4 regions of the Paenibacillus sp. CB74 genome follow, and region 4 is predicted to be linked to each of the others. Evidence: predicted binding sites of a transcription regulator. Region 4 holds the regulator's gene; each other region holds the start of a gene.

Region 1 (8,387 bases), 2.1 Mb from region 4:
ACCCGGCAGCTTGCCTGCATGGCAGCGGCTGTTGTTGCTGGCCGCTGCCACTGGGCGGCCACACGCAATCGCAGGCGTAGCCGCCCGAGTAAGCTTGCCGCCTGCGGCATGGCAAGCACTGATCGCGGCCGCGCTGGCTGCGCATCGGCCGGAGTGGCTGCTGCGCCATGCGGCGGCGCTTGCGGGCCCGCTGCGGGCACAGCCGCTGGCCGCCGGGCTTGCGCTCGCCCAGCTGGGCGAGGACGCTGCCGCTCGGGCGGCTTTGCAGCCCTGGGCGGTGCATGCGCAGCACGGGCCAGAGGCGGCCCTGGCGCTGTGGGCGCTAGGCCACAAGCAGCCCGGCAGGCGCAACGCCAGAGCGGCAGCTCGCCAGCAGGCTGGGCTGCCCGCTGCGGCCCACACCGCCGAGGCGCTGCTGCAGCGCGGGGCCATGGCTCGCAGCAGCGGCATGGCGTCTAGCCCGCCCGGCGATGCAACGCCCGGCGGCTCTGCCGCGCCTGCGGCTTGCGTGCTCGCAGCGGCGCAAGCGCTCGCCGGCGTGGGCGCCTGGGCCGCATGGCTGCGCCTGCTGCAAGCCCTGCCGCCCCGCGGCGCGCTGGCGTTGCTCGCAGCGCTTCCGCCTGCGGCACGCTGCGGGTTGCTGCGAGCACCCGCGGGCGTCCGCGAAGGGCTGCTTGCGCTATGCGGCACGCCTGACGGCGCGCAGCAGCCCCGCGCGGACGCGGTGCCCACCCCGGAGCGCGTCGCTCACGCACTCCTTGCGGGCACGCTCGCGCTGCTCGCCGGGCGGCAGAACCTGGCACGTGAATGGGCCGAATTGGCCCAACTCACTGCGCGGCAATCTGCCGCCACAGGTCGCCCGGCGACGACCATTTCGCCGGGCCTGCACATCCTGCTGCGCCTGACAGCACCCGGCGCAGCCTCCGCCGATGCGTATACCAACCAGTGCAACATGTTACTGGTACACCTATAATTTCACTTATCACTTATCACTTATCACTTATCACTTATCACTTATCTCTCGTCTCTTATCTTTATCTTTATCTCTTATCTTTATCTTTATCTCTTATCTCTAACATCTAAGCATCTAACTTCTAATTTTAATTTCTAATCCATAGTCCCTAAATCCCAGTCCCATCCCCCAATGTGTAACCACGATCTGTTTCTCAATCCATCTCCAATTGAAAGTGCAAAAGCAACGGAGCTACCGGTCTTGGGAGCATTCCCCGAACCGTGCATGGTTCCGTTGCCAATAGATCGGTGCCTTAACCTTTGCATATCACCGCTCGAAAACAGCGAATCGGCGCGCCGTACATGTCAGACCAGATCGCATCGTCCGGCTCTTCCACATTCAGCTTATCCTTAATGTTTAGTCCGGTAACGGCCATGATTGTCTCCAGCAGATCAGGGCGCATCTCGGGTACATCGAAGGTAGCGATCAGCTGTCCGTTTGGCTTCAGCACGCGGGCGAACTCACGAAACGCTCGCAGCATTGTGCCCGTATCCAGATGCTCCAGGACAGAGATACAGAACACCCGATCAAATTTACCCGACTCGTACGGAAGCTGGGCCAGATTGGCCTTTGCACGGTGCAATCGGACGAGCGTGGATTCCGGCAGATCCTGAGCGGCCAGCTCGCCAAAATCAGAAGCGATATCCAGTCGTATCGCATCTTCAGACAAAATGCGTTCATCCCAATCACAGGCGTGAACCTCGCGGCAGTGTTCGGCAAGCCAAAATTTGAACGGATGGGAGATGCCGCAGGCTGCATCAAGGACCACATCGTCTGGACGTGCAAACCGCCGGGCCCATTCATATTCGTAGGGACGGCTCCACCATGCCGGATGCAGGGGGAAGACCAATGTGTCCGTTTTAGGGTCACTTTGCCTAATGTATCTTGATTCCATGAATTCCGTTGCCTTGGGCGTATCCATCATCCCCGAATTCCCTCCTTTAATCCTGTCTCTGCCAAAAAAGATTCCAACACCGTGCTCCACCGGCTCCGCCACTTGGCAAGATCATAGGACAGTGCAGTCTCGCGCGCATAGATTCCCAGTCGTTCCCGCTCGGCCCGATCCTGTACGAGACGAACCAGGGCGGCGGTTAGTTCCTGCTCGCCGGGAGGTACCAAAAGCCCGTTAAAACCATCCTGAATCAGATCATTCAATCCGCCGACATTGGAGGCAATCACCGGAAGTCCACAGCTCATCGCTTCCAGACAGGCATAGGAGGTACCTTCCGAGAACACGGTTGGAATTACGGCGATATCTGCCTGATGGTAGGCCTCCCGAATGTCCCGGAAATCATACGTACGCTGGGTAATCCGCTCCGCATGTGGATGATTACGATGCCAATAACGAAAGGCTCTCCCGACCGTACTGCCTTCAACCAGTTCCCCGGCAAATTCAATCTCCAGATCCGGAAAAGCCCCCAGCAGCTTATCTGCTGCCAGCATCATGGGAATAATGCCCCGTTCCATGCTGATGCGACGCGGATATATAATGCGAATTGGGCGGGGAGAGGTCAAGCGGACATCCATAGTTTTCTGTTCAACCTGTTCCTGAGTCAGACCATTAACCTGATAATCAGCATCTGCTGATATTACACTATCCGTAGCCCAATCCGTTGAATTCAGGTGGTGACGAGCAACCGTAGACGATCCGCCGACTACCTCGGCTTTTTCCAGCTTTGATAACTCCAAATGGTGACCTACCGCTCCCTTCTCATCTCGTTCTTGATCGCTATCTGTATCCCCACCTCCATCTCCGTTAGCCTTCCCACTGTATGCTCCATCACCACTCGGTCCAACCTTGCTTTCCACAGCTTTCATCCCCGATATAACTGCACCGGCATTCTCCTCATGACTGGCGAGATCGGTCTTCCATGCGGCAAGCCATTCGTCTTCCTGTTCCTGCTCGAAGGTTCGTGTTGGCGGGGCAGGTGTGAAATAGGACGTATCCACTGCATTGGGAATCAGGACGACCTGCCTTGGATCGGTATAGGTGCACGCAGCCCGGCAGAAAGTCTGGAAATGGGAATCCACGGATACAATGCGCACGAGTCCATCTAGAGCGAGTTGAATATGTTCCGCCACTTGTTGTTTGGTCTCCAGTGGCAGTCCGGGACGATCCCAGTTAATGCCGTGACAGATGCCAAGACTGCCCGGTTTGTAGGTGATGGGCTGCCACAGACAGCTTGCATAGATCACTGGGCCGCGTGCCGCGGCTGCCATTCGATCAAAGGCTTCCGGTACATTATCCATGTCGTACGAATAACCGAATACGTCAATCTGCTCCGTCCGAGTCTGGAATGCTTCAAAATAGGACAGTTGATGGACCTCGGGAATATGTCCGAGTCCGCGGATGACACTGCACAGATCCAGGATATAACGCTCCAGCCCACCACCGAATACCCGACCAAATTCCCGGTTATACCCATCGGTGAAGCTATGCGTCAGAATACTCACCACGCCCATCTCACGGTCCCTCCTTCCAGGGAATCAGCCGAGGTTCCGGATCGAGAATCGACTCGTAATGTGCAAGATTGCCCCACTCACCGCTGGGATCAATGCGCTTGTAACGCAAATATTTACGCACCCGGTCCTCCAGACTGCCTGCCCAGCCGAGATGTTGAACCTTCAATTCCGTGCTGACTCCGGGCAATACGGTGCAGGACAGGGGAAGACGGGGAACATGATGATTCTGTTGTGGATAAAAATAAGGATATCCAGGCATATAACGTACAAGTGAAGCGGTATGCCGCTTGTGCAGACACCAGAGATCATCTTCCCGGTAATGGGTCCGGCCACCCCACATATCATAGAAACGGAAGGCAAACCAGTCTGCATATTCCTGATTAATCAGCGTGCGTATGGCTTTCTTGGCCTCTGTGCTGTACAGCTCATCCGCATCAACCGATAGCAACCAGTCGGGACGTGTTCCCGCCGCCGCTTGCCATAAGGTGTTGCGAAGTCGCCATTCCTCGGCGAACAGCGGTTTCTCCAATACCTCCAGGCGGACCACCTTCGGATAGGCTTTGCATAGCTCCGGGGTTCCGTCTGTACTGGCATCGTCTACAATCACGATCTCATCCACGAACTCACTCAGATCATGCAATACTTCTTCAAGGTATCGGCCGCGTTCATTGCGAACCTGGAGCATGGCGGTCAGCTTGTTGCCTTTGCTTTTGCGAACTCGACGGATGGAGAAGGGCTCTTTGAATGCACTCGTTTCCTCTTGTGATACAGCAGCATCCTGTTCACCCTGACCTTGTTCACCGCCCCAGTGATGCACCTGGCTTCGGATGTTCTGCGCTGGCTGTGCATGATTCGGCGGCTGATCGCCTTCTCCCGATGCGTCTGTATGTGTCAGATCCACTGTTACCGTTGGCGTGTAAGTGGTTTCGGTTCGGATATTCCTGTGCACCATCGGCCCATTCAACTGTTGCCTGCGTTTCTTCGGGTCCAGCATCATGGCACCTCCCCAAGCAATTGCTGTACGGCATGATCCAACAACTCCAGCTCGACAATCCGGGCGAGCGCATCTTCATCCTCCAGTGCCGTTTCGAGAAAATGTCTGACTGCCCCGTGTCTGTCGCCTCGCAGGGCCAGCACACTTCCGGATAATTGCTGATAATCCCGGCGACTGGCATCATCCTGAATATCGACTGCATGAACCAGCGCCAGTGCCTCTTCCACGCGACCTGTCTCCTGATAAATGCGGAATTTCCAATGTCTCGCGGTTTCTCCGCCAAGTTCGTCCAGGGTGCGCAGCGCGGTTCCATAATCATCGTTCATACGTAGTAATTCCGCTCGTACAAGTTGATCTTCTCCTGCCTCCAACCAGCGACATAACTGTTCATAATGATGTCGTTCCTGTTCGTCGGATGCACTAATCCCGTACACCAGCAGGGCGTCCTCCAATTGTCCGGCCCGGGCATGGATGGCAGACAGGAAGCGATAGTGGGAGATCACACAATCACTTCGACCATTCAGGACCGCTTGGGTGAATGCCTCTTGTAATGATTGGATGGCCCGAGAATCTTCAAGCAAGTACTCATAGGCTGCGAGCAAAAAGGATATGGTCTCATGCGCCCCTGCTTTGGCTCGAAGCTGGCGATAGAAATCAGCACGTACACTGCATTGAAGCAGGGTAACGCTATCCGGAGTGCCTGACAGGATCTGCCGCAGCGCATGCAGGAAGAACAGTTCGTAGTCCCGGAGAGGGACTTCGAGATTATCCTTTTGCACCGTACCCGCTTGTGAAGGATCTTCGCCTCCCAGCCAGATGGCGCGTACGCCTTGGAATAATAGCTTCATATATCGTGTTTCGGAGGATGTACCTACCAGATCAGCGATACCCACCAGTTTGGAAATACTGCTTTCCCACAGGGGAGAAGAGGCTTCGTCTCCGACAGGCTCAGGGAGCAGGACAATACATAGCTCTGGTTCCAGCGAAGCTGCAGCCATGAGCCAGTAGGGATGAGTAACCACTGCCACAGTGCGTGGCTCCATCAATAGCTGCTCGGCTTCAGGTAAGGAGATTACAGTGATCACCGCAGGTACATCCTCTGTTTGCGTCAGACTGCTGACATAGTGGACCTCGCCCTCAATCGATAGCAGTGCAACAATATCGGGATAGGGAAAGGATGACCATCCTCCTTTGCGAGGGAAGAGAACATATCGGACAGGGGGCTGTTCTGCGACAGCTGCACGGGCCTTATCCGGACTGGCTTCGGAGTCTTCACTTGGTAACGGCGCAGGTTTTTCCATGAATCGTTCACCTCACCTTGACTGTAATAAGGAGCGTCCTTCACTATGCATGTGCTCCATGCTTCCACTTCATATGTAAAGCCCTCACGGCACTTCGCATGATATGCCTGAGACTAACATATGGGCATTCCGTCCCAAACATGAGTATCTTCCATGAATAGATGAAGTAGGCAAGCCATTATAGAGCTTCCTTAAGCTCCAATCCTCTAATTTCGGCTTCACTACACCTTCTCGATACTGTAAAAAAGATATTTGAATTCGCACTACAATAGGCTGATTTTTATCTTTTGTGTGACCAGGATCACTTTTTTTTGCTCTAAACACGGAGATTGTGATAATTCTCACATGTATAAAATAGGGAATCTGGCACAATACGTTCATCAACGTATTTGGCGGACAGACAGCGAAGGTGCAGCTTCAATGCCAAATACGCATACTGCGAAGTGAACAGAAAGAAGGGGTAACGGTATGGATCCGATTATGTTATCGCGTATCCAATATGCACTTACAACGATTTTCCATTTCTTCTTTGTCCCGCTATCCATCGGTCTTGTGCTGTTGGTTGCAATCATGGAGACGTTGTACGTTGTTAAGGGTAAGGAAATCTACAAAACGATGGCCAAGTTCTGGGGCAAGCTGTTCCTGATTAACTTTGCCGTCGGGGTTGTCACAGGTATTCTGCAAGAATTCCAGTTCGGCATGAACTGGTCCGAGTACTCCCGGTTCGTGGGGGACGTGTTTGGTGCGCCACTGGCTGTTGAAGCGCTACTCGCGTTTTTTATGGAGTCTACATTTATTGGGCTGTGGATATTCGGATGGGATCGTTTGTCCAAAAAAGTGCATCTGGCCTGTATCTGGCTGGTGTTTGTCGGCACATTCCTGTCCGCGCTGTGGATTCTGGCAGCCAATTCATTTATGCAGCATCCCGTCGGCTTTGAGATCAACAACGGCCGAGCCGAGATGAATGATTTCTTCGCACTCATTACGAATGGTCAACTTCTCGTTGAGTTCCCACATACGATTTTTGGGGCATTGATGACAGGGGCCTTCGTTGTCACCGGGATCAGTGCTTACAAATTAATGAAGAAGCAGGATGTAGAGATCTTCCGCAAATCGTTTAATATTGCGATCATCATTGGACTCGTTTCTTCATTAGGTGTGGCTTTCTCGGGACACTTTCAGGCGCAATATCTGGTGGAGACACAGCCCATGAAGATGGCAGCCAGTGAAGGCACATGGACGACGACAGAAGATCCGGCACCATGGACGGTAGTTGCTTTTATCGATCCAGACAAACAGGAGAATACCGGTGAGATCAAAATCCCTGGATTGCTCAGTTACCTGTCCTACAGCAAGTTCTCCGGCAGTGTCACAGGCATGAAGGAGCTTCAAGCCGAGTATGAGCAGACGTATGGACCGGGGAATTACATCCCGCCGGTACGAACAACGTTCTGGAGTTTCCGTATTATGATCGCAGCGGGTGGCTTAATGATTTTGTTATCCCTGTATGGTACGTTTCTGGCCATGCGCAAGAAGCTGGAGATTGCAGGAAAGTGGTTCATGCGTCTGATGGTAATTGCTATTTCTCTGCCATTTATCGCTAATACATCTGGTTGGATCATGACCGAGGTTGGCAGGCAGCCGTGGACAGTGTTTGGCTATATGACGACCGAAGCCGGTGTCTCACCGAACGTATCCGCAGGAATGATCCTGTTCTCGACCATCGCTTTTACCGCTGCGTATACGGTTCTCGGTATCGTGATGGTATACCTGTTCGTACGTGAGATCAAGGCAGGGCCATTTGCAGTCGATAAGCCGGAAGATCACGATGAATCGGCCGATCCGTTCGGCGTGGATGGAGGTTATTCCGTTGTCACTAAGTGAGTTGTGGTTTTTGCTGATTGCCGTATTGTTTGTCGGTTTCTTCTTTTTGGAAGGTTTTGATTTTGGAGTGGGGATGTCTACAGGCATTATTGCCAAAACGGACCGTGAACGCCGGACCCTGATCAACTCGATTGGTCCCTTCTGGGATGGTAACGAAGTATGGCTGATTACAGCAGGGGGTGCCATGTTTGCTGCCTTCCCGCACTGGTATGCCACGATGTTCAGTGGTTTCTACCTGCCGCTTGTGGTCGTATTACTCGCCTTGATTGGTCGCGGGGTTGCCTTCGAATTCCGCAGTAAAATGAAACAGCAGCGTTGGCGCAAAACATGGGATATCATCATTGTGGTATCCAGCGCGCTCCTGCCTTTCCTGTTCGGCGTAGTCTTTGCCACGTTCATGAAGGGTCTGCCCATTGATGGGGAGATGCAGTTGCGCGCAGGATTCTTGGATATCGTTAATCCGTACACTGTAATTGGTGGTTTGAGCGTAACCCTACTGTGTCTGGTTCATGGATTGCTGTTTGCCTCCCTACGAACAGTCGGGGAACTCCGAGAGCGTGCCTTGAATACAGCGCAAAAATTGATGCTGCCGCTAGCTGTACTGCTTGCCGTGTATGCGATATTGACGTATTTCATGACCGATGTGTTCGCCGTTCGCGGCTGGGCACTGTGGATCATGGTTGTACTTGGTGCAGTTTCACTTGCGCTTGCGGCATACTTCATTCGTCAGAAG
Region 2 (8,387 bases), 2.6 Mb from region 4:
GAACCAGTGCGCCAATGCATTCCCCTCGCTCTGTAATCAGGTCAACAACAAAATGCTCATCCCATACTTCAATCCCGGGATGCTCATTCACTTCGACAGCAAGTGCACGTACAATCTCATATCCCGTGGCATCCCCGTTGGCATGCAAAATACGGCGGTGGCTATGCGCACCTTCCTGCGTCAATGCCAACTCGCCGTTCTCCAGATCAAACAAAGTACCCAGACGAATCAATTCCTTCACTCCGTCCGGACCCTCATTTACCAATACCTCTACCGCCTCGGAGCGGCATAAGCCCGCTCCTGCAACAAGTGTGTCCTGCAAGTGGTAAGCAGGTGAATCATCCTCAGCAATAACCGCAGCGATTCCTCCCTGCGCATATCTGGTGTTACTTTCAAGTAATGACTTCTTCGTGATCATTAATACACGTTGTTGTTCACTGGCCTTAATAGCAGTAAACAAGCCAGCAATCCCTGAGCCTATAACCAGTACATCCGTCTCTACAATGGGTAGCGCAGACAGATCAAAATCAACTAAATATTGCGGTATCATGTTATTCACCTGTCTTGGAGCAAGAGTAGCGCATCCTATTTTACCAACAACATGCGCTCTAGTGATTCTCTGGCTTTGTCGGCAACAGCCGGTGGCACGTAGATCTGCGGCTTCATCGTTTCCAGGCATTTCACCAGTTTCTTCAAGTTGTTCACCTTCATATTGGGACATACGAGGAACTTGGTAGCAAAGTGGAACTGTTTATCCGGACTATCCAGACGAAGCTGATATCCTGTGCCATCTTCGGTACCTACGATAAATTCCTTCGCTGATGAATTTTTGCAATACTCCAGAATAGCTGTCGTGCTGCCCACGAAATCACCCATTTCCACAACCTCAGGGCGACACTCTGGATGAACAACAAACTCTGCATTTGGATGTTTGGCTCTCATCTCCACCACATCCTTGACTGTGAGCATATCATGCGTGTTGCAGTAACCTTCCCAGATAATCATTTTTTTGTCTGTATGCTGCTGCACGTAATGTCCCAGGTTTTTATCAGGTACCCAGATAATCTCGTCGGAATCCACCGATTGAATAACCCGAACTGCATTCGCTGAAGTACAACAGATGTCAGTCTCAGCCTTAATCTCAGCCGAGGAATTGATATAAGTAACCACCTTGGCGTTAGGGTGTTGTGCTTTCAATTTGCGTAGTCCATCCACGTTCACCATATCTGCCATCGGGCAGCCCGCACGTTCATCCGGAATAATAACTGTTTTGTTCGGCGCCAGAATTTTAGCGCTTTCACCCATAAAATGAACACCACAGAAAACAATTACATCGGCATCGGTTTGTGCTGCCTTCTGGGCTAACAAAAACGAATCTCCACGGAAGTCAGCAACCTCCTGTACCTCGTCACGTTGATAATAATGGGCAAGAATAATGGCATTCCGTTCCTTCTTCAATTCCATCAGCCGCTCACGCAGCTCGCGGTTCATCTCAGCCTTGCGCTCTAAAGCCAGAGCTTCCACCTGTGATCCTCTCCTTTATCGGGACAGCGTCATACGCTGTTTCGTAGGGCCATCCTAAGTCGTTAATGTCGCTTGAGAAACGAATCACAAGCGGTTTAACAACTAATCTACACAACGTTCACGACTCTGTCAATAAATGAAAAAGGCCCGGTACAGCACCTTAACCACCTGTTTGCTAACTGGTTCGCCATCTAACTCCCGTTTATCTGTATCTATCCTCTTTTAAAATAATGGACAAAAAAAGAGAGCCCAAGGGCTCTCCTGATTTCACCTGCTGGCATAGCCAGATGTATTATTCATTAAGACGTTGGCTTCGTTCCGCCATCATCCGGGTTATTGTTATTACCTTTTTCCAGATTCGGAGACTCGTTTGGAATATCTCCTGCTGGTGACTCAGGCGTTTCATCTTTACCTTGAATACGGACACGCACATCACCGATGTTGTCGATGATTGGCTCTCCGCCTTCAGTTGGTGTGCCTTCACCATCATTGTCGTTCTCTGCTTTTGGAGTTAAGGAACCTGTTTCGATCAATTGCTTGATCTGATCCATTTCCAAAGTCTCTACCTCAAGCAAAGTTTGAGCGATCAGATGCATCTCTTTTGAATGTTTAACAAGCAAGTCCTTACATTTCTCATAACATTCATTGATAAAGCGTTGCATTTCCTGATCAATCTCATACGCAATGGAATCCGAGTAATTCTGTTCATGACCGATATCCCGACCAAGGAATACCTGTCCTTGTGAACTTCCGAATTGCATAGGTCCCAATTTCTCACTCATTCCGTATTCCATAACCATGCTGCGAACAATACCTGTCGCTTGCTGGAAGTCACTGTATGCACCAGTACCAATCTCTCCGATGAACAATTCTTCAGCTACACGACCTCCGAGAAGTCCGGTTACTTTATCCAACAGTTCCTGCTTGGTAACCAGCATACGGTCTTCTTTTGGCAACATGATTACATATCCACCCGCACGTCCGCGCGGGATAATGGTCACTTTATGTACCATATCAGCATGTTCCAGGAAGTATCCTACAATGGTATGGCCTGCTTCGTGATAAGCAACGATTCGTTTCTCACGATCACTGATGACACGGCTTTTCTTCTCCGTACCAACGATGACACGGTCAATCGCTTCGTCAACTTCTTTCATGGAAATATCTTTACGATTACGACGTGCTGCTAGCAATGCCGCTTCGTTCAAGAGATTCTCCAAATCTGCACCAGAGAAACCTGTTGTACGTTTCGCGATAATATCCATCTTCACGTCTTTAGTCAGTGGTTTATTACGGGAATGTACTTTCAGGACAGCTTCACGGCCTTTTACATCAGGGCGGTCAACCGTAATTTGACGGTCAAAACGTCCTGGACGCAGCAAGGCAGGGTCCAAAATATCTGCACGGTTCGTTGCAGCTACGATGATAATACCTTCGTTAGCTCCGAAACCGTCCATTTCAACGAGCAACTGGTTAAGTGTTTGCTCACGCTCATCGTGACCACCACCAAGACCAGCACCACGCTGACGTCCTACAGCATCAATCTCATCGATAAAGATGATACATGGCGCATTTTTCTTTGCATTTTCAAACAAATCACGTACACGTGATGCACCGACACCGACAAACATTTCCACGAAGTCGGAACCTGAAATACTGAAGAATGGTACACCCGCTTCACCGGCTACCGCACGAGCGAGCAACGTTTTACCTGTACCTGGAGGACCTACGAGCAATACGCCCTTAGGAATCCGTGCACCTACTGCTGCGAATTTACGAGGGTCCTTGAGGAAGTCTACAACCTCAACAAGCTCCTGTTTCTCTTCGTCAGCACCCGCAACATCTTCAAATGTAACCCGCTTCTTCTCTTCGTTATAGAGACGAGCACGGCTTTTACCAAAGTTCATTACTTTACCGCCGCCGCCTTGAGCCTGATTAAACAGGAAGAAGAACAGCAGGAACATAATGATCAAAGGGATAAAGGAAGTCAGCAACGTCAACCAGATGCTGTCACCTTTCATTGGCTCCTGATGATATTGGAAATTGTTAGTTTCACTTGCAGCTACAAGCTCACTAATTGCCTCATCCGTAGGAGGAATATACGTTGAGAAATTTTCTGATTTGGCGCCATCTGGTGCCTTCTTGTATTGACCGGTCACGAGATACGTTTGACCGTTGAATTGAACCGTCAATTCAGAGACATTGTTGGCTTTGATCGCTGCACGCAACTGATCATATCTAGGATTATCGGTGGCTTCGCCGCCATTGCTGACGAACTGGACTATCCCCACCACAACTAAAAAAAGAATCAAATAAAAACCAGAATTCCGGATGAACCGATTCATCCCCTACCTCCTCTCGAGACACTTTAATTATTTTAACATAGCCCGACATGGCTTCTCAACAGAAGCCAAGAACAGCTCAAGGCTTGGGTCGGGCAGGATATTAGCTACTATAGACTTCCGGCTTCAAAATCCCAATATAGGGCAGGTTCCGGTACTTCTCCGCAAAATCCAAACCGTAACCAACGATGAACGCGTCAGGAATGTCAAAGCCTGTGTAATGAGCTTCCAACTCAACTTTACGGCCTGAAGGCTTGTCGAACAGCGTAACCACACGCACCGATTCGGCACCGCGGTTTTCTAACAGTTCAATCAGATAGCTGAGTGTAAGTCCGCTGTCGATAATATCTTCGACAATCAAAACTTCCCGTCCTTCAACGGACACATCCAGATCCTTAATGATTTTGACAACACCTGATGACTTGGTGGAAGCGCCGTAACTGGATACCGCCATAAAATCCATTTCAACAGGTACCGTTATGTTTTTAACCAAATCAGCCATAAATATAAACGCACCCTTGAGCACACAAATGACCAAAGGATTGCGGTTTGCATATTCGGCACTTAGTGTTGCACCTAATTCCTTGACTTTACTCTGAATTTCTTCTTCACTGATCAATACTTCTTGAATGTCGTTCTGCAACTGTGCGAACCTCCTAAGTTATACTATGAAAGCCTTACCTGAACCATAACCACTACCCCTGAATCGCTGAATCGCCTACAGTCATGTACAGGATTGCGGAAGTGCCCTCCCTGACAGGAGCCACATTGGACCGTCGAACACCCGGTAACCAGATGATATGACCTGCTCCATCACATACCACAGGAATACGTGGACGGACAGATGGGGGGATTTTCTCATCGATGAAAATATTTTTCACCTTTTTGCTTCCGTTTAATCCCATTACTTTCATGGTATCTCCAGGTAACCGTGAACGCACAACCAGCGGCATAAGCAGTTGATCCGCATCAAACGCGGCTTGATCCGCCGATTCCGGTACATGATAGTCCTCGGGACTCACCGTCATCAACCGAATATATCGATTAATTGGGGTGAGTGAAAGCTCATAAGTTCCACTCCATTGCGCAAGACGATACTCGTAAGATTGATCCTGTACGTCCGTCCGTATGCCGAAAGAAATCAGATTATACTCCCGAGTGCAGGCGAGTGTCTGTCCTATATCCAGGCTCCAGGTCGTCACATGGGTCTCCATGACCTTGTGTCGAATGGTTTCTATACGGGTAAAGTCGACAAAATCACTGTCCAAAGGCAGATAATTCAATATTAGTTTAATCAACCTTCGTTGTAAAGCGACATGTAACTTCAAGAAGGAAGGCACCTCAAAGGTTTGCCTTCCGCCGTTCACCTGCACTAGACACCTGTATGTGTCATATGCACTCTGCTCCATGAAATCGTCTTCATCACCCACAATTTCGGCAAGCCGATTCAATGACGGCGTGAGTTGTCCATTATACTGCCCCAAAAAAGGAAGCACATCCAAGCGAATGGCATTACGCCGATATTTACGCAGGGTGTTGCTTTCATCATTAAAATACATAAAACCCTGGGTATTACAAGCTTCTACAAGGTCTGTCTTGTTTATACGAAGGCATGGACGAATAAGTTCCACATTTTTTTCTCGCCTTTTAAACTTCATTCCCGAGAGTCCCGACAAGCCGGTTCCACGAAGCAAATGAAGCATGACTGTCTCCGCCTGATCATCCGCATGATGTGCCAAAGCGATGCTTGCGGCATTATACTTGGTAGCTACTTCATGTAGAAAAGCATACCGCTTGTTGCGAGCAGCCTCCTGTGGTCCTTGACCCGTCAGCTCCATATATGAAGGAACATCGGCCTTGGTCCATTCAAATGCAATGCCAAGCTGCTGTGCCAGTTCCATCATTTTGTCGGCTTCATCATCCGATTCGGGACGGAAACCATGATGCACATGCGCACAGATCAATTCAAGCGGGACATGCCGCTTGCTGATCTCGTGCATGATATGCAAAAAAGCCACCGAGTCCGGCCCGCCCGATACTGCGACGACAATCCGATCCCCGGGAACCCATAACTGATGCTCTTCCGCTGCATCCAGCACGTTCTTCACCAGCATGTTCCAGCGTAAAGCCTCCATACCTGTTCCTCATTCCTTGCGTTATGTATATGCACTCTCACAGATCAGAAACGCAGTGCATAGATGAGCACTCCAATAAGTAATATCACAGATACAGCGAATGCGTTCTTAAGCCAGCGCGGTGTTGTACTTTTGGAACGACGGCGTAGAGGCGTGGGACGAGCCATCATTTCCTTCCACGCTTGTGCCGCATGACCTGCATCACGAAACTGACCTCGTAGTGCCTGAATCGTCCAATTGCGAAAAGGACCCAGTCGTTCACTGCGCTCCACCAGCGCTACGAGCTGATTCACACTTCGCAGTTGTGGTAATCCTTCTGCTGCCAGTGCCTTGAGCGCGTCTGCTTCAAGTACATGAATCAACAATAATGCAAATGCAAACACATCATAGGTACCATCGGCTGTACGGCTGCCTGCATTCCAGAAGCCCCGATCATACCATTCGGTGAACTGCTTGACGCTTCGACCAATAGACGTAACTCCGCCGTAGTCGATCAGTTCTACCTGCCCATAATCGGATACCAGCACATTCTGAGGTTTGAGATCACCAAACACCCATCCTGCCTGATGCAATTGTGCCAGCTTCTGCAAGAGCCTAAGTCCCACCAGAAGTGTCCAGTCTGTCCCCTGACGCCGAATGAAGTGATGAAGAGCCTCACCTCTAACGTAACGCATCACATAAAAGGGAATATCCCGGCCACGAACGGCATAATCATCCACATCTTTAAGATAGGAAGGAATGCCGCTCTGCCGAAGGGCTTCATGATTACGCTGTAGTTGAAAAGATTTGAGCACATTGACTTCCGATTGTAGATCTACCGGATCAAATCCCATTTTTAGCGCGTAGTGTTTGCCATTTTCACCCCGTTGGACAAGAAAAACGATGCCATTGGCTCCTTTGCCCAGTAGCTTCCGAATCGTGTAACGACTGCGATTCCATTTCCCTGTAACCACTGTTCCTGGCGGGAAAGAGGCGTCAGACAACGTTGTCACCGAGCATCCCTTCTCTTTCAATGCGATAGTTCCCTTCTATTTCCTGCTGTTCCTCCAGTGTACCATAACGGTAAAAATCAATCACCTTCTGAATTGCAGGACCTGTCGGTGTTGCGCCCTTCATCTGCAACCTTCCAAACAGGGACCGAACACGGCCTGGATCCGTTGTCCAGTCAATATCCATTACCGCATCTTCTCCACTGTGTCGTCCCGGGAAATGAAATACGGAAAGCTTGCTCTGACCTACACGCGCCTGCAAACTCAACATTAAATCGCGAATGCCCTCTTCAACCGCTGCCAGTTTGGGCTTCATGCTGGCACTGACGTCTATTAGCAATATCACCTGTAAGGCTGTAGTTTCAGCCATGTCATCCATCACTTCCACGACCCGGGCACGTTGTGCAGGCTCCAGATCGGTTACCGTTTTGGGCTCCTTCTCCCCCAAAATTTGTGTTAACTCTCTATTAACCGCCTGCTGAATAGTCTGAACCACCGTTTTCCTTGTCATCATCTGCATGGTATGGGCAAGCTGCCGTGTACCTACGATTTGGCTGATTCCACCTCCGGCTCTGGCAATATCCTCAATCTCCCGACTGCCCAACTCACCAATGGTTCCATAATCAATCACGCCAACTACATTAACCGTAATGCCCTCTTCCTGTGCTTCGGCCGCTGCCAGCACCGGACTTGGTCCTACATTGGAACAACCGTCGGTGATCAATAAGATTTGCTTCATCCGATATCCCTCCGTTATTCGTTACTCTCCAACTCTATGACTAGCATTGCCAGATTGAAGAGACTTCAAACAGAAGAATATGCAATTAGCTGACGGTTCGTGGTCGCTCCATCCGATTAATGCCGGGCACACGCAGTGTGGCCCATTCAGGACGGAAATGCTCTACTTTTCCAACAACGACGGTCATATCATCCAGAATTTCATGCTGCTGATATCTTATGACACTTTCAAGCAGGCAATCGGCCAAATCTTGTGGATCGTCTGTATCAATCTCTTGAATGAGTCGTTTCATCCATAGCTCTTTGTTCACAGCATACCCCGGTGCATCATAGATGCCATCCGTCATCATAATGAGGATATCACCTGGTTGTAGCTGTACCGTCACCAAATCCACTTCAATATCTTTAATAATACCGATTGGCAAATTGCTGGCTGAAACTTGAATAACCTCCTGTCCACGTTTGATAAAGCTTGGCGTTGAACCGATTTTCATAAACGTTGTCTCTGCCGTATATTCATCAATCAGCGCCATATCGACTGTGGCATACATCTCTTCAGGGGAGCGCAGCATCAGAACGGAGTTCACGGATTTGATCGCCAGTTTCTCGTCCATGCCTGACTGTAGCAACTGCTCCAGTATGTTCAGCGCCGCGCTGCT
Region 3 (8,387 bases), 600 kb from region 4:
CCCTGAACCCGTAACGGTATATTGCGCATAAGGCGGCTTCTGAGAGCCATACTCCGTCGGATAACGAAATTGCTTCTCAACCGTGCAGTTGTGACTGACCGTACCTGCAAGGACATAATCGCCAGCTCCCGAGTCCACAATCATGGATGCCAGCGCCAACGTTTCCATAGAAGTTGAACAAGCTCCGAAGACACCAAGGTAAGGCACACCCAATTTTCTCGCTGAAAATGAACTGCTGATAATCTGATTCATCAGATCTCCACCCACAAAAAAGTGTAGCTCTTCCTTGGTGATATTTGCATTAATCAAAGCGAGTTGGGAGGCCTGTTCGAGCAGTTTGCGTTCTCCCTTCTCCCAGGTCTTCTCACCGATCTCAAGGTTGTCATAGATGTAATCAAAATCTGATGACAAGGGACCTTTGCCTTCATCTGGTCCTACTACTGCCGCCTTGCCGATAATTCGCGGACGATTCTCAAATTGCCACGTTTGGCGACCCAATCGCTTCACAGGTGTCCACCTCCAAATCCCAAAAAGGCGTACACGATGCCTACAACAAATGCTGCCACGACACCAAACACAATAACGGAACCAGCAAGTTTGAACATGTTGGCCCCAACCCCAAGTACCAACCCTTCAGCACGATGTTCAAGTGCAGCAGAGCACATGGAATTGGCAAATCCGGTTACCGGCACAGCCGTTCCTGCCCCTGCCCATTGAGCCATTTTATCGTATACCCCAAGACAAGTCAGAATAACGGATATGAGAATCATGACCGCCACCGTAGGATTGGAAGCTTCCTTCGGTGTCATGTCGAAACCGGCCATGAAAGCCTCTTGAATGGCCTGTCCTATCAAGCAGACGGTACCTCCAACCAGAAATGCCTTGAGGCAGTTCTTCAGGATTGGACGAGGCGGCTCATGTTTTTTCGCAACTTTTTTGTACTCCTTTTCATCCATGGACAGGGACGACGTTTTTTTTTCGCTTCCAGATGCAGATTGAGCTGGCAAAATGCAAGACCTCCTCTATGTCAAAATGGTTCAAAGCTACGGCTGAATGCCAATGTGTATAATCTTATATTCAGTGTTTGTTAATCATCGGAAGGTTATGTATCCGGCGACAGACAGCATATGTTTCCAACAAGATCATACGGTGGAAACAGGTTGGAGATCCGCCGGATTTGAAGGCTCATAGATCCGTTCTATAAATAAAGAAGAACAATCACGAGCAAGATAAAAAGAACGATGAACAGTACTTTTTCCGTGCCCTCTTCCGGAGGCTTCATTGGATAGTTAGCTCCTTCCTATATGAGACAAGGAAATATTGAGTATAAAAACTTCACAAAATGATGACATCCCCTCTGTATATTCATATTCATTGAAGTAGCTCCAGGTCTGCGGCTACCGCGGATAAAACCATGAAACATGGGTAAGACAAGCGCCCAAAACATGCCTTAAATACGTGACATAAACATGGACAATCACTTGCGCAAGGTTCATACTGTAATGTGACCAGTGGTTAAATAACAAGTCCTCCGCATAATCAGATGCGTGTTCAAAAAAGTCTGATTTTGAACTACATCTAAAAGGACAACAGGCGGGTAGCCGTTCTACTGTGACCTGAAATACATACCAACAGAGGAGTTGTTGACACATGAATGAAAAAACGATGGATATGTTTCGCACGTTGACGGAGTTTCCCTCCGCATCCGGTTTTGAACGTGAGCTTCGCGGCTGGATGAAAGAGCAGCTTTCCGCTTATACGGATGAGTTCGTCCAGGATCGCCTAGGGAGTCTATTTGGTGTTTTACGGGGAGAGGAATCCGGTCCTAAAGTTATGGTTGCCGGACACTTTGACGAAGTTGGTTTCATGACTACGGGCATTACCGAAACAGGTATGATCAAATTCCGTCCACTGGGTGGATGGTGGAGTCAGGCTGTACTTTCTCAACGATTGGAAATCATCACACCTGATCGTCGGATTACCGGAGTTGTTGGTTCTACACCTACACACTTGCTGGACGAGTCCCAGCGGAACAAACCTGTTGATCTGAATTCCATGTATCTCGATATTGGAGCAGACAACCGTGCCGAAGCAGAATCCTGGGGCATTCATCCAGGGATGCAGATTGTGCCAATCTGTGAATTCACGCCGATGGCGAACCCGAAAAAAATCATGGCCAAAGCGTGGGATAATCGTTACGGCGTAGGTCTTGCACTTGAACTGGTTGAAGCGTTACACAAGGAAAAACTGCCAAACACACTTTATGCTGGTGCAACGGTTCAGGAAGAACTGGGGCTTCGCGGCGCACGTACGGCGGCCAATCTGATTCAGCCTGATATCTTCTTCGCGCTTGACTGTAGCGCGGCGAATGATATGACAGGTGACAAACAGTCATTTGGACATATCGGAGAAGGAGCATTACTTCGTATTTTTGACCCGGGTATGTTCACTCATCGCGGAATGGTGGAATATGTTCAAGATACGGCTTCATCGAATCAGATCAAAATGCAGTATTTCATCTCACCAGGCGGTACTGATGCAGGCCAAGTTCACCTGAGCGGCATTGGTGTGCCCTCAACAGTGATTGGGATCTGTGCACGTTATATCCATACCTCTTCTTCCATCATTCATACGGATGACTACGATGCGGCCAAAGAATTGATTGTAAAACTCGTTAAAGGTCTTGATCGGACAACGATGAATACCATTATTGATAACGCGTAGTTCAGTTACATGGAAAACACTTAAATAATTATGCCTGAAAGAGATGTCCCGTCAGACCGGGATGTCTCTTTTTTTGGTTTTAATCAACTAGATTAATAGGTCGAACATTATGGAGAATGCCACATAAGATATACGATAATGGAAGATCAATAACCAAGCACCAACCAGTGGGGGACCTGTTATGGCAGTGGGAAGAAACGGAAAATCGAATAAAGGTTCTAACAAAAAACCAAACGCTGCTAATACCCTCCTTAATGGAAACCTCAAGGGAAAAAATCTCGAATTGATTGTAGCAGCGCTATTGGTGAGCGGAAAGTTGAGAGTGGATGCTGTCACGTTGTTTCGTGAGGCTACATTGGTTGTGGAATTGGTTGGTCAATATAAAACACTTCAAAAGGTCACACCCTCCAATTCAGACAAACTGGTACAATTCCTGGATGAAACCGGCGGCGATATGACGCTGAATGATGTTATACAGGCATTTCAACAGAGGATCAATTCCTAATCGCCAAGAAATGAGGTGGACATCATGTCCGAGTTTGACGGAACCGGGTTTGCCGAACTGTTAATTGTGCTTATTCTTGTTGTTTTATTTGTTTATGGCTCTACTGACATCGGAACACTCACTGGCTCACCTACTTCAACCTGATCTTATTGTAAGTCCTAACAGTAAAAATCCCAGTTCATCTGGAGAAAATGAACACATCAAAATGCCAATCCGATTCACCGGACTGGCATTTTATGTATCATTACAGAAATAATGGCGAGAACGCAAACCACGCCAAAATAAGGGTAAGCACAATGCAGACATTCTCTACAACGGCTCCATGTTTGGTTCCTGTACTCATCAGATTGGCTCGTATGCGCCACTTGAGCGGTGGTAACGGACGAATGCCACGATTGGTTAATGAATCGGCCAACAAGTGCATCGCGTACGCTGTGCCTCCCGCTACCCAGATCTCTGGTCCCTGCTGCTGGGTTGTACTGTAGAGTAAACCAGCCCATATCGCGGTGCCGTATAGGGTATGCGTTAATCCCCTATGCGTTAGCGTGGTGCACAGCATAAGCAGGCTGCCTGCAATCAGATTCCACGGAGCAAATGCGTGGCCGTAGAACACCAGGCCGAGTCCAATGGCGAACATCAACACTTTACGAAGAGAACGCGAAGGCAGGAATGACACGAGCGCAATGAGAATCGCAAGCAGCAGGTTCCATGGTTTGGCATGAACATAGAAGTACACAACCACAGCTGTCGGCAAAAGAACGGTCTGTAACAGCCTGATGAGACTGTTAGGCAAGGCTCTCGATACCAGCAGCGAATTCGGCTCATCGATGTCAGGCAATAACGAACCAATCAGAGCAACCGTAACTGCGGGTGCAGTCACCGGCATACCAGCCAACTGAAGTACAGATAGCGAAACGCCTGTCCCGATAATCAGGTGGGATCTTCCCATCATGATGCAAAAACGTCCTTTCGAAGAAATGGGGAACATACATAGCCCACTTTTGATAGTACAACGAAACCAAAACAAGAACAATAGTTCGTATTTCTTATTTATATAAAAATAAATATCACTTTCTGTGATGGGGCTCACACTATTAAATTTATGACTCTTCTATCTTTATTAGTGAATTAAATCACATAAATTATCGTCAACACCTTGTATAATTTCAAATATAAACCACTAAAATTGCAGGTAATGTACAGCGTCTATTCAAGGAGGCATACACACATGAACGGAAAAAAAGAGAAACTCGTTATCATTGGTAACGGTATGGCAGGAATCAGTACCGTCGAACAAATTTTGAAATTAACTACGCGATTTGATATTACCGTTTTTGGCACAGAGCCCTATCCTAACTACAACCGCATTATGTTGTCATATGTACTGGAAGGCAGTAAAACACTGGATGACATCGTGCTGAATGATCTCCACTGGTATGAAGATTATGGTATTACACTCCATACTGGAACAACTGTAGCCCGAATTGATTCGGATACACTTGAGGTCATTACGGAGGATGGAACTCGCTTTCCTTATGACAAAATTATCATTGCAACAGGCTCCAACTCCTTCATTCTCCCCGTACCGGGGCATGACAAAGAAGGTGTCGTTGGTTTCCGTGATATCGCCGATTGTAACGTCATGCTCGACGCTGCTAAACAGTACAAACGAGCGGCCGTGATCGGGGGCGGACTGCTGGGTCTTGAAGCGGCAAAAGGTCTGGTACAACTTGGCATGGAGGTTACCGTAGTACATCTGATGGAAGATCTGATGGAGCGTCAGCTTGATCCGCAAGCTTCAGCCATGTTGAAGGCCGAACTGGAACGTCAAGGAATTCGGTTCAAAATGGGCGCACAGACTTCCGAACTGCTTGGCGGTGAACGGGTTGAAGGCATTCGTTTTGCCGATGATTCCGTGCTGAATGTTGACTTCGTGGTCATGGCTGTAGGGATCAAACCGAATACAGCTGTAGCCCGTGAAAGCGGTATGGAAGTGAACCGGGGTATTGTTGTGAATGACTACATGCAGACTTCACTTGAGAATGTCTATTCGGTTGGGGAATGTACAGAGCACAGAGGGGTATGTTACGGCCTCGTTGCCCCATTGTTCGAGCAAGGCATGATTCTCGCGAAACATATCTGCGGTGTGGAGACCGCTCCGTATGAAGGCTCTGTAGTATCAACGAAATTGAAAATTTCGGGTGTGGACGTCTTTTCAACTGGTGAATTCATCGACAGTCCGGAGCACACCGTCATTTCGCATAAAGACGACTGGAAACGGACCTACAAAAAAATTCTGCTCCGCGATAATAAAATGGTTGGTGCTGTTCTATTCGGTGACATTACGGATTCTGCCGAATTGCAGAAGTTAATCAAACATCAGACTGAAATGACTGAAGAACTGTATAGCTCACTCATGGGTACAGGTTGCGGCGGTCATAAGAAAACAACCTCTGTTGAAACGATGCCGGAAGACGAAATCGTCTGCGGATGTAACGGGGTCACTAAAGGAACGATTGTTGATGTCATTACCAACCAGGGCCTCACTACTGTAGATGAAATCAAAGCCTGTACGGGTGCAACCCGCTCTTGCGGTGGATGTAAACCGGTTGTGGAACAGATTCTGCAATATGTACTTGGTGATAACTTCAGCAGTGGAGCCAAACAAGGCATATGTGGATGTACTTCCATGGGACGGGATGAGATTGTAGCCGAGATTCGTGCAAAGGGATTGCAAACAACCAAAGAGGTCATGCATGTACTGGGCTGGAGTCAGCCTGAGGGTTGTTCCAAATGTCGCCCGGCAATCAACTATTATCTTGGCATGATTGCACCGGACACGCATGAAGATGAGAAGGAATCCCGTTTTGTCAACGAACGCATGAACGCCAATATTCAAAAGGATGGAACGTATACGGTCGTACCTCGGATGTATGGCGGGGTGACTACACCAGAGGATCTCAAACGCATTGCTGACGTTTCAGTCAAATATGATGTGAAAGCAGTCAAAGTTACCGGCGGCCAGCGCCTCGACTTGATTGGTGTCAAAAAAGAAGATCTGACCAAAGTTTGGGCTGAACTCGATATGCCTTCAGGTTATGCATACGCCAAATCGCTGCGCACGGTCAAAACATGTGTCGGCTCCCAATTCTGCCGATTCGGTACACAGGATTCCATGGCGATGGGTGCTCGCATTGAACGGAAATTCGAACGTCTGGATCTGCCTGCCAAGTTCAAATACGCTGTCAATGGCTGTCCACGGAACTGTGCAGAGGCATGTACCAAAGATATCGGTATCGTTGGTAACGACGGCGGCTGGGAAATATTCATCGGTGGTAACGGCGGTATTAAAGCAAGACTTGCTGATTCCCTGTGCAAAGTGAAAACAGATGAAGAGTTGATTGAACTGTGCGGAGCTATCATGCAATATTACCGCGAGACAGGTAACTATCTGGAACGGACTTCGGAGTGGGTGGAACGCATGGGTCTGGAGCATATTCGTTCGGTTGTCGTCGATAATCTCGAAGAACGTAAAGCATTGATGGAGCGGATTGAATTCGCACTTGAACATGTCGAAGAACCTTGGCAAAAAGCGATTCGCAATGAGGAAGGCCAAAGCAAAATGTTCCACGGCATCGAAGTATCGGCTCGTCCATAAGCAATCCCGCATGATCAACACGATCAGAACGTTAAATAGATAAAAGGAGTGGTTTAAGATGACGACAAAACAATCAGCCACCTACTTCCCTGCCGGAGTAGTTGAAGAATTCCTGCCGCGAATCGGAAGAGTCGTTGAGATTCAGAACCGTCAGCTTGCTGTCTTTCGTGCATCGGATGGTACCATCTTCGCTGCGGATAATCACAACCCCCACCCCAAAGGTGGTCCACTGGCAGAAGGCATCGTGTCAGGACATTATCTGTACGATCCGCTGTATGATTGGAAAATCGACCTCACTACAGGTGTTGTGCAAGCACCGGACAATGGTCAAGTGCAGATGTATCCTGTGAAGGTAGAGAACGGCCAGGTCTGGATTGAGATATAGTTCCATTGAAACGTTCATAGATTGATGCAAAATAATGGGGGAAACCGTGATGTATACACCAAGTGTTGAGGGAATTATTGAAGCTGCAGTTAAAAAAAGGGATCAGATGAACTCCAACCTTTCACGCTACATGGTTGCCGCCTTAATGGCGGGTGCCTATGTAGGACTTGGCATCGTTCTGATCTTCAGTATCGGTGCTCCGCTCCTTGCAGCACAGTCACCACTGCAAACCATGTTGATGGGCATGTCCTTCGGACTCGCCCTCACGCTGGTCATCTTTGCCGGATCGGAACTGTTTACAGGCAACAACATGTTTTTCACCATGAGCACACTCGCGGGCCGGACCACAGTTAAAGATACACTGAAAAACTGGGGACTCGTCTTCCTCGGCAACTTACTGGGTGCGATCCTGCTCAGCCTGCTTATTGTAGGTAGCGGCCTGTTCAAAACGGCTGCACCTGAACATCTGTTATTCGTCGCTTCAGCCAAAAAGATGGCCGCTCCCGTATCGGAGTTGTTCTTCCGCGGCATTCTCTGTAACTGGCTGGTCTGTCTGGCGATCTGGATGGCTGCTCGCACCAAAGAGGATATCGCCAAAATTGCGCTTATCTGGTGGTGTCTGTACGCCTTTATTGCAAGTGGGTATGAGCACAGTGTGGCCAATATGACTTTGCTTTCCCTGTCCTGGCTGTTGCCAAACCACCCGGATACCATTACACTGGCAGGCTGGTTCCACAACATGATTCCGGTAACGCTTGGTAATATCATCGGCGGCGCCCTCTTTGTCGGAATGGCTTACTGGTATACTTCACCGGTACGTAAAAAATCATAATTCTTCATTCAACTGCCACGATGGACGCCGAACTTACGTTCAGTCACATCGTGGCTTTTAAGGTTTATCATAAGCTGCGTACTCTCTCGTATGGTTCCCCTTTCATGCTCTCGTCCTTCTATAAAATAATTAAAACTGCATTTTACCTTCGTCGCTATCCGCTTTAATCCACAGTTGACATAACTGGTGTATAGTCGATGGATACTCGCACTTATACTCAATCAAGCAAAGGATGATCGCTTATATGGGAATTCATACGTACTTCAGGTCTTTGAATGATCTT
Region 4 (8,387 bases):
GTGATCTCGGTGTACTGTTTGTTCTCCATCGCCTGAGCTACGGTAAACATCGCATCACCCCACCAGCTTTCCAGTGCTTCACTGGAATGATCTACAACATCCAACTTTAATGAGCGAGTTCCAATCAAGGTCTGTCCTTCTTTGTGAATATATTGTACCAGTCTGCCCAAATCAACATCAGGTTGCAGATCCAGTTTCAATTGTACGTCATTGCGGTTAATAGTTAATTGAACGTCATTGACTCCATCGTACTGGGTAACCATCTTTTCAATCGGATTCTGCAAAGCCACCTGACGATACACAAACCAACCTCCAAACAACACAACGGCTGAAATGACGGCAGTTAAAGCAATAGGCAATACTTTTAGCTTCAAGTGAATTACCCCTCCCAGATTTTGGCCTAACTTACTGGCCTATTGGTATATACGAATATGTGCACATTGACTCCTGCGAGAATTTCGACAGGTTTATTTGTTATGAATGTAACTTTGAGTACATAACTGAGTATATCACATCGTATATACAATTTCGAAGGCGAAAATATGAATAAATTATTAATTTTAACTATTTAAATCAAAACTGTTCACAGGCAACACAAAGAACCGGTTCAGTCGGATATCCGTCTGCCGGTTCTTTCATTTCTACGATTCTCTAGCTAAGTTACTCTATTTGTTCTAGCTGTTGGGGAGTGTGTAAACCAAGTCTACCTGTTCTCCATTGCTAAAACGATAAAACCGATAGTGGTTATGCGTACCGTCTTTATAATACACTTGCCACACATATATTCCATTCACAACTCCGGGCATGATTCGTTTAATCTCACCGGCTGGAACTTCGGAACTAAAGCGATTGCGTATCTGTGCTTCGGACATGCCATTCTGCAGCAGTTCACTGTGTATAGCGTTAGCACCTGTAGCAGGTTGATTGTTTGCATCGAATTTAACCCAGACCATAACATCCTGGTTATCCTTGTTTTTGCCGAGCAGGGTCCAGTAGATGTTGTCAGAGCCTTCTTTATCACCCCAGATGTACTTACGCAATTCATCATAAGATGTAATGCCCAGTTGCTCCTGTGCTGCCTGTATCGCGAGCGCTTCTTCCTTACGCTGGTCCTGTGTGACATACACGTAATAACGCTGAAGTCCAAACAGAATCAGAACTAGTGCAAGCAGCGAAATCCATATCCACTTCTTTTTTTTCTTCAAAAGCCGAACTTCCTTTCCCTATGATGCTCCGCAATGCAATTAACGCGCAAGCAAACCATCAAATGCCAATTGAGACTCACGCAAAATGCGTTCTTCATCCAGCGTCAGACATTCGCCATGTTTAACCACTTGTTTCCCATCTACCCATACGTGCTCCACATCTTTGGCAGAGGCTGAATAAATCGTATGCGAGATCAGGTCTGTATGTGGGTAGAAGTGTGCCTGTTCAATGTCCAGGGCGATGAAATCAGCCTTCATGCCTACCTGAAGCGCACCGGTATTGTTCAGGAAGATGGATTTAGCACCATATGAAGTTCCGAGTAGTAACGCTTCGCCCGCTGGCACGGCAGTCGGATCACCAGACACACCTTTGTGGATCAATGCAGCCAGTCTCATTTCTTCAAACATATCCAGGTTGTTGTTGCTTGCCGGTCCGTCGGTTCCGAGTGACACGGTAACTCCTGCTTTCAGTAATGCAGGTACCCGCGCAACACCGGAAGCGAGTTTCAGGTTACTTCCCGGGTTATGGGATACAGCCACATCATGGCGGGCCAAAATTTCAATCTCTTCATCATTTAGATGCACCGCATGTGCTACCAGGGATGGACGGGAGAAAAAGCCCAGTTTCTCCAGATGTGCCACAGGACGCAGTCCATAGTCTGTAACGTTCTGCTCCACTTCACGAAGCGTTTCCGACATATGTGTATGCAGCGGAAGGTTAAGATCATTTGCGACCTGTACAAGCTTCTCTATGTAGTCAGGAGGGCATGTATATGGTGCGTGTGGCGAGATTACGGTTGTGATGCGACCATCTGCCTGTCCATTCCACTCACGCGCAAACGCTGCCGACTCCTCCAGCTTCCGCAATTGCTCTTCTTCCGAGCACAGCCCGATTACACCACGTGCAAGTGCTGCTCTAACGCCGGATTGTTCCACAACTTTGGCAACCTGATCCATGTGATCATACATGTCCAGGAAAGCTGTAGTTCCGCCTTTCAACATTTCAAGCACGGATAGCGAAGTTCCCCAATATACGTCTTGAGAAGTCATTTTTGCTTCCATCGGCCACATTTTTTCCTGCAACCATACTTGTAACGCAAGATCGTCCCCGTGTCCTCTAAGCAACGACATCGCTGCATGACCATGCGTATTGATCAGACCCGGCAGGAAGAACAATCCTTTTCCATCCACTTTGGTACAATTTTCGTCTCCATCCGGCAATGTCTCACCAATATGCACAATCTTGTCATTCTCGACAACCATGTATCCATGAACCACGTTCCATGTAGTGCCTTCATTAACGGCAAATTTGCCGTTGTGAATTACCCATCTATTTGTTGTCATCTTCCTCGTCGTCCTTTCCAGTCTCCAAGTAATAGGCCAAACTAAGCAGATCCGTTGTAAAGTCAGCATGGTGAATGCGGATATGTGGCGGTGTTTTTAGAATGGTTGGTGCAAAATTAAGAATCGCTTCGATTCCCGACTCAATAAGTTGATCGGCTACATTTTGAGCTTCCGTATCCGGAACTGTAATAATTCCGATGCGGATGTTATCTGTCTTAACCGCTTCCGTTAATTCATTCATTGGTTTTACCGTCAAACTGTTGATTTGACTACCAATCTTCGGTCCATATGCATCGAATACAGCAACAATCTTCATGTTGTCTTTCAGATATGCGTTGTAGTTGGACAAGGCCTGTCCCAGGTTACCAGCACCTACCAAAGCTACATTAATTTGCTGATCAATTTTGAGAATGTGACGAATTTTCTCGATCAAATAGGATACATCATACCCGATCCCTTTTCGACCAAAATCACCGAAATAAGCCAGGTCTTTTCGAATTTGGGCCGGATTCAGATCCAACCTCTGTCCAAGCTCTTGAGAAGAAACAGTAGCCACCTCACGCTGATGCAACTCGTTCAAATAGCGCAAGTATACAGGCAGACGTCGTACCACCGCTTCCGAAATTTTATCCGATTTCATTCTTGCTCCCCCTTACCAATGCCACGATAAAATAATAGATGAAAAGATGAGCATTCTGTATAAACTCAAAGATAGACGTGACATTTTATACAGAATGCTCTTTGTAATTTAGGTTATAAGTTCTTACGTGCAACTGCTTTAATCGGATACGGAAATATCTAATAAAGTTTAACGCCAAACGATAGTGTCATGCAATGATATAACGAACAAAGTTAACCATTATTCTTGTTCATTAAGAGGTTTTTCTAACCACTCGGTAATTCGGGGAACCATCTGCTCCGTGAGCATATGCTCCATTTTGGGACCAGGTAATGAATATAAAAAGAATTTGCCATAGTACGCTTCGATCACACGTGTATCATAAACAATGACAATACCTCTGTCCTTCGCTGTTCGCACCAACCGGCCAAATCCTTGCTTGAAACGAATGACCGCTTGCGGCACAGACAGTTTCATGAATGGATTTTTCTTTTGCTCCTGGAGCAATTCACTCTTGGCTTCAACCAACGGATGATTCGGCGGCTGGAAAGGCAGACGCACAATAGCGAGACAGGTCAGTGCTTCTCCCGGGATATCTACACCCTCCCAGAAGCTGCTTGTGCCCAAGAGTACCGTAGCTTTGGCATCCTGGAACCTGCGAGTCAACTTGGAGCGGCTTCCACTGTCCACACCTTGACCCAACAACGAGATGTCGTTACCAGACAGTGCCTCCTTCAGCGGATCATAGACCTGTCGCAGCATCTTGTATGAAGTAAACAGAACCATCATGCGTCCACGCGTGGCAATTGCGGTCTCTGCGAGTGATTGCACCAGCATATTGACAAAGTGCGCATCACCCACACTGCCTTTCACACTCGGGAAATCACGCGGAATCACTAGAAGTGCCTGATCACGATAATTAAAAGGTGATGGCAGCATCGACGTTAACAGCCGATTATTCTCAGAGGCTTCCTGTAAGCCAAGCTGCTCAATCATGAACTGGAATGACTTATCTACAGAGAGCGTAGCCGATGTAAGCACAACACTTTTCTTTTTATCAAAGAACAAATCCTTCAGTTGTGTACTGACATCGACAGGTACGGCGTACAGTTGAAGAGATTTACTGCGGAACTGACCGCTGGCTTCCATCCAGTACACCGTTTTGGCATCATCCATACGCATGAAGAATCGCAGATTCTCCTTCAATGTGGTCAGATCTTTCAGCAGTCCTGTAATGTCCGTAATCAGACTATCCGATTGATAATCATCCTGATCCTCTTTCACCTCAAGCAGCAATTTGTCCCCTTTGCGAACCAAATCGCCCAGAGTCACATAGATCTGGTTCTCCAGATCCTGCAACTCCTGCCATTTCGCAGGTTTCTGAGATGCCTTCAGGCGCAGGGAAAATTGCCCTGTCTCTCCCGGTGAAGCATCACTTCGTTCAGGCAAAAGACCGAACAGGGCATCGCTCATACGATCCCACAGTTCCTTAACCTCAACAGCTAGCGGGAACATCTGATCTACCATGGAGCCCCATTGCACCGAATTTTCATGCCCGGATAACTGCGAACGAAGCATAGGCAGTTGTCCATTACGACTGTCTTTGAACAGACGGGTCAGGGTATGAACCAACGTGAAGTATTTCATATGCATTCCAAGATGTTTACCAGCTACATCCTCGAGATGATGGGCCTCATCGATCACAAGACTCTCATAGGCTGGCAACAACTGATGTGCTGCTTTGACATCGGTAAACAATTTGGAGTGATTGGTTATTACGATATCAGACAACCCGGCCTCATGTTTGGCACGATGATAGAAACATTTGCGGAACCATGGGCAGGATCTTCCCAGACAGGACTCGGATTCGCTCTGTACAGTCTCCCAGAAGTCGCCTCCGCGTCCGCTAAGGTTAAGCTCCTCATCATCTCCAGTTTCAGTCTGTGTGAGCCACACAATCATCTGAGCGGCTGTGAAATAATCCTCTTTGGGCGTGGCGAATTCACGTTTATTGATTTTGTGTTCAAATTTGCGCAGGCACAGGTAATGTCCACGTCCTTTGAAGACAGCAGCCTTAAACGGAAACGGAACCACTTGGGTCAGCATCGGAATATCTCGCTCTCTCAATTGCTCCTGCAAATTGATCGTATGCGTGCTGACCATGACTTTCTGTTCTTGTTTCACACTTTCGTATATCGCTGGCAGCAGATAACCCAGAGATTTACCGGTACCTGTTCCAGCTTCGATCAAGAGATGTTTCTCTTCATCCAGGGCTTGCCTTACACTGCTGAACATCTGGGTCTGCGCTTCACGCTCTTCGTAATGATCCAGCGTATCCTTCAGGTTCTCCCGAACCTGGTCCATAAACTGTTCGAAGCTTACACCATCGAGGGGGTTACCTTCCCGCTCATCACGTGGTGCACCAATATCGGTCCAATCACTTACATTAAGAGCAAGCTGCCGATAATAGGTATGTCCGTCCAGATCCTGAATCGGCTCTGCTTCCTTCTCACTGCGCATCCCGTCCAAGAACCAACCCAAGTCACTGTCTTCTGGTGCGAACAGGTCACTGAGCCGTTGAATCGTTATGAGCGGTAATTCCTTTAACTCATCCAGACACTTGAGCAGCACATAGGCTGTCGCCAGTGCGTCACTGTCGGCCTGGTGAGGGCGATCATGTTGAAATCCAAATTCAGAAGACACATAACCGAGTTGATAAGAACCCAGTGATGGGAACGTAATCTTCAGAAAATCAATGGTATCCAGAATACGGCCAGTGAACGGCAGATAACCGCAACGGTCAAGAGCATTCTGCAAAAAGTGAAAATCAAAAGCGACGTTGTGTCCAACAAGCACCACATCGTTAAGCAGCGGAACCATCTCCATCATCATCTCTTCGAGTGATGGAGCGTCCGCCACATCTTCATCGGTAATACCCGTTAGCCCCGAGATAAACGGGGGAATCGGGACACCAGGGTTCACATAAGAACTATATATTTGAGTTATGCTGAAGTCATGATCTATGATGGCAAGTCCGGCTTGTATAATCTCACCGTCGGACTGCGTGCCGGTTGTTTCGAAATCCAATACGGCAAATTTCATTGCAATATACGGTCCCTTCCATTCCAGTCTATGTTACAGCATAGCAAAAAAAAGGGGATTTGAAAATTAACTGACAAAAAAGCGGTGTCCCCGCCGCTATGCCAAAGGAGGGAACACCGTTTTTTTGTCGCCGAATTCCCGCTTAATGAAGGGTCGTCAGCTGATTAGCATATTGCAATTTTCCCCTGTTCAACCTGCAAGCTTCCATGTTGTACAGCGGTTCGGTCAATGTCGGGTCATACTGAAGGGCCTGTGCAAAGAGTGAACATGCAGCCTCCGGGTTCGCAAGCTTGGCTTGAATACAGCCCAGAGCGTTACATACAAGCCCTTTCAAGCGAGGTGAGCCCTTAAGATACATGATCTGCTGCAAATGTGTCCCGGCTTCAGCGATTTGTTCCAGATTCAGATATGCGAGTGCCAAGTAAAAACGAGTTAATGCACTCTCCGGATGGTCGGTCACAACCCGGGAGAACTGCAAGATCGCCTGCGGATACATCTGTAATTTGAAATACCCTTGTCCTCGACTGAAACATTCCAGATGGAGTTCAGGCAGAGCGGTGACAGCTTCCTGTTCCGGTTCAAGGGACGCAGGCTTATCCATCTCCCGTTCCCTCACCTGGCTCATCTTTTCTTCAAACATCAGCCATTCATCCAACATTCCGTCACTCATCCGCTTAAGCAAGTTCCACTTTTGCAGCAATTCTTGTTTGTTCAGACCTTCAGCGGAAGGATAGCTCTTGATAATTTCATCTAACATGTCGTTCATTTCTGCGAAAACATGCTGGAACATCGTTGCATCCCCACCCTTGAAAAAATGGATTAGTGCAGTGACCTGTACTCATTTTTTGCTTCAAGGGCCGATTTCATTCTCCTTACCAGTCGATTACATAATTGTTGCGTGAACTTCCTGCTTCATTGTTTGTACAGGTTTATTCTGTCCATCTACAAACACAACGGTTGGTTTGTGAGTATTTGCCTCTTCTTGCGACATCATGGCATAAGAAATGATAATAACGTTGTCTCCAGGCTGCACCAGACGAGCAGCTGCGCCGTTTAGACAGATGACCCCGCTTCCGCGCGGTCCTGGAATCACATAAGTTTCCAGACGTGCACCATTGTTGTTGTTCACAATCTGCACTTTCTCGTTTTCCATCAAGTCGGATGTTTCCATCAAGTCTTCATCTATGGTAATGCTACCCACATAGTTCAAGTTGGCTTCCGTTACCGTAGCCCGGTGAATTTTGGATTTCATGAGTGTTCTAAACATGGGACAGCACCTCCGATTTTTGCAACCTTATATTGTCAATCAATCTTGTTTTTCCGAATTTCACCGCAAGTGCAATGAGCAGATCATCACGTCCTTGAACTACTTCCTGATCTGCGAGCGGCTCCAGACTTGGAAAAGCCTGAATCTCGGCATAGTCAATCACTGCAAGCGGTGAGGTTGCGATCTGCTCACGCAAAATACGACGGATATCTGAAGCGTTCCTAGCTATCCCTGTATCTACAGCTTCCTGGGCTGTGCGCAGTGCTTTCGACAGAACTAATGCCTGTGTACGCTGCTCCGAGTTAAGATAGACATTACGTGAACTAAGAGCAAGACCATCCTCTTCGCGAACAATCGGACAGGGAACAATTTCTACAGGCATATTCAAATCATTCACCATCTGTTGAATAACCGCAACCTGCTGAGCGTCTTTCATACCAAAAAAAGCACGCTGTGGCTGTACGATGTTGAAAAGCTTCGAAACTACCGTCGTTACTCCGTTAAAATGTCCTGGTCTGGAAGCGCCACATAAGCGCTCAGTCAATTTTGACACAGATACCGTTGTCTGCGTTGCCTGTGGATACATCTCTTCAACTGAGGGAATAAATACGATATCCACTCCTTGTGAGCGTGCTGTTTCCACATCTCTGGCTTCATCCCGCGGATAGCTGTCAAAGTCTTCATTAGGACCAAATTGAATTGGATTAACGAAAATGCTTAATACCACGATATCGCTCTGTTGTCTGGCTGCTTGCATCAAGCTAGCATGACCTTGATGTAGATACCCCATTGTCGGTACCAGACCTACAACGGACGCATTGGATCGAATCGCTTGACGCTTCAAGCTTAG

Evidence for each region. Region 4 encodes Rex, which represses fermentation and respiration genes when NADH is low (regulators of the CRP and FNR family bind a similar motif). Its sites were predicted from a motif close to TTGTGAAATATTTCACAA; they were not measured.
Region 1: the regulator Rex is predicted to act here: its motif matches at 6,100-6,117, upstream of ACX9NY_RS25490 (cytochrome ubiquinol oxidase subunit I).
Region 2: the regulator Rex is predicted to act here: its motif matches at 1,597-1,614, upstream of nadA (quinolinate synthase NadA).
Region 3: the regulator Rex is predicted to act here: its motif matches at 4,351-4,368, upstream of nirB (nitrite reductase large subunit NirB).

What each region holds. Positions count from the first base shown of each region.
Region 1 covers NZ_CM146009.1:5,760,434-5,768,820, forward strand. The annotation lists gene ACX9NY_RS25465 (glycosyltransferase) at 1-973, shown strand, start outside; gene ACX9NY_RS25470 (class I SAM-dependent methyltransferase) at 1,266-1,937, opposite strand; gene ACX9NY_RS25475 (glycosyltransferase family 4 protein) at 1,934-3,475, opposite strand; gene ACX9NY_RS25480 (glycosyltransferase) at 3,477-4,472, opposite strand; gene ACX9NY_RS25485 (tetratricopeptide repeat protein) at 4,469-5,770, opposite strand; gene ACX9NY_RS25490 (cytochrome ubiquinol oxidase subunit I) at 6,239-7,654, shown strand; gene cydB (cytochrome d ubiquinol oxidase subunit II) at 7,599-8,387, shown strand, end outside.
Region 2 covers NZ_CM146009.1:5,265,852-5,274,238, forward strand. The annotation lists gene nadB (L-aspartate oxidase) at 1-550, opposite strand, end outside; gene nadA (quinolinate synthase NadA) at 586-1,524, opposite strand; gene ftsH (ATP-dependent zinc metalloprotease FtsH) at 1,824-3,869, opposite strand; gene hpt (hypoxanthine phosphoribosyltransferase) at 3,970-4,509, opposite strand; gene tilS (tRNA lysidine(34) synthetase TilS) at 4,562-6,001, opposite strand; gene ACX9NY_RS23385 (serine/threonine protein kinase) at 6,046-6,993, opposite strand; gene ACX9NY_RS23390 (VWA domain-containing protein) at 6,977-7,729, opposite strand; gene spoIIE (stage II sporulation protein E) at 7,815-8,387, opposite strand, start outside.
Region 3 covers NZ_CM146009.1:435,112-443,498, reverse strand. The annotation lists gene spoVAD (stage V sporulation protein AD) at 1-507, opposite strand, end outside; gene spoVAC (stage V sporulation protein AC) at 504-1,007, opposite strand; gene ACX9NY_RS01960 (M42 family metallopeptidase) at 1,651-2,724, shown strand; gene ACX9NY_RS01955 (hypothetical protein) at 2,906-3,229, shown strand; gene ACX9NY_RS01950 (metal-dependent hydrolase) at 3,474-4,181, opposite strand; gene nirB (nitrite reductase large subunit NirB) at 4,458-6,887, shown strand; gene nirD (nitrite reductase small subunit NirD) at 6,946-7,272, shown strand; gene ACX9NY_RS01935 (formate/nitrite transporter family protein) at 7,322-8,104, shown strand; gene ACX9NY_RS01930 (YfbR-like 5'-deoxynucleotidase) at 8,349-8,387, shown strand, end outside.
Region 4 covers NZ_CM146009.1:1,036,561-1,044,947, reverse strand. The annotation lists gene ACX9NY_RS04850 (hypothetical protein) at 1-374, opposite strand, end outside; gene ACX9NY_RS04845 (DUF5590 domain-containing protein) at 675-1,205, opposite strand; gene ACX9NY_RS04840 (amidohydrolase) at 1,245-2,549, opposite strand; gene ACX9NY_RS04835 (redox-sensing transcriptional repressor Rex) at 2,536-3,189, opposite strand; gene dinG (ATP-dependent DNA helicase DinG) at 3,409-6,270, opposite strand; gene ACX9NY_RS04825 (tetratricopeptide repeat protein) at 6,413-7,060, opposite strand; gene panD (aspartate 1-decarboxylase) at 7,154-7,537, opposite strand; gene panC (pantoate--beta-alanine ligase) at 7,530-8,387, opposite strand, start outside.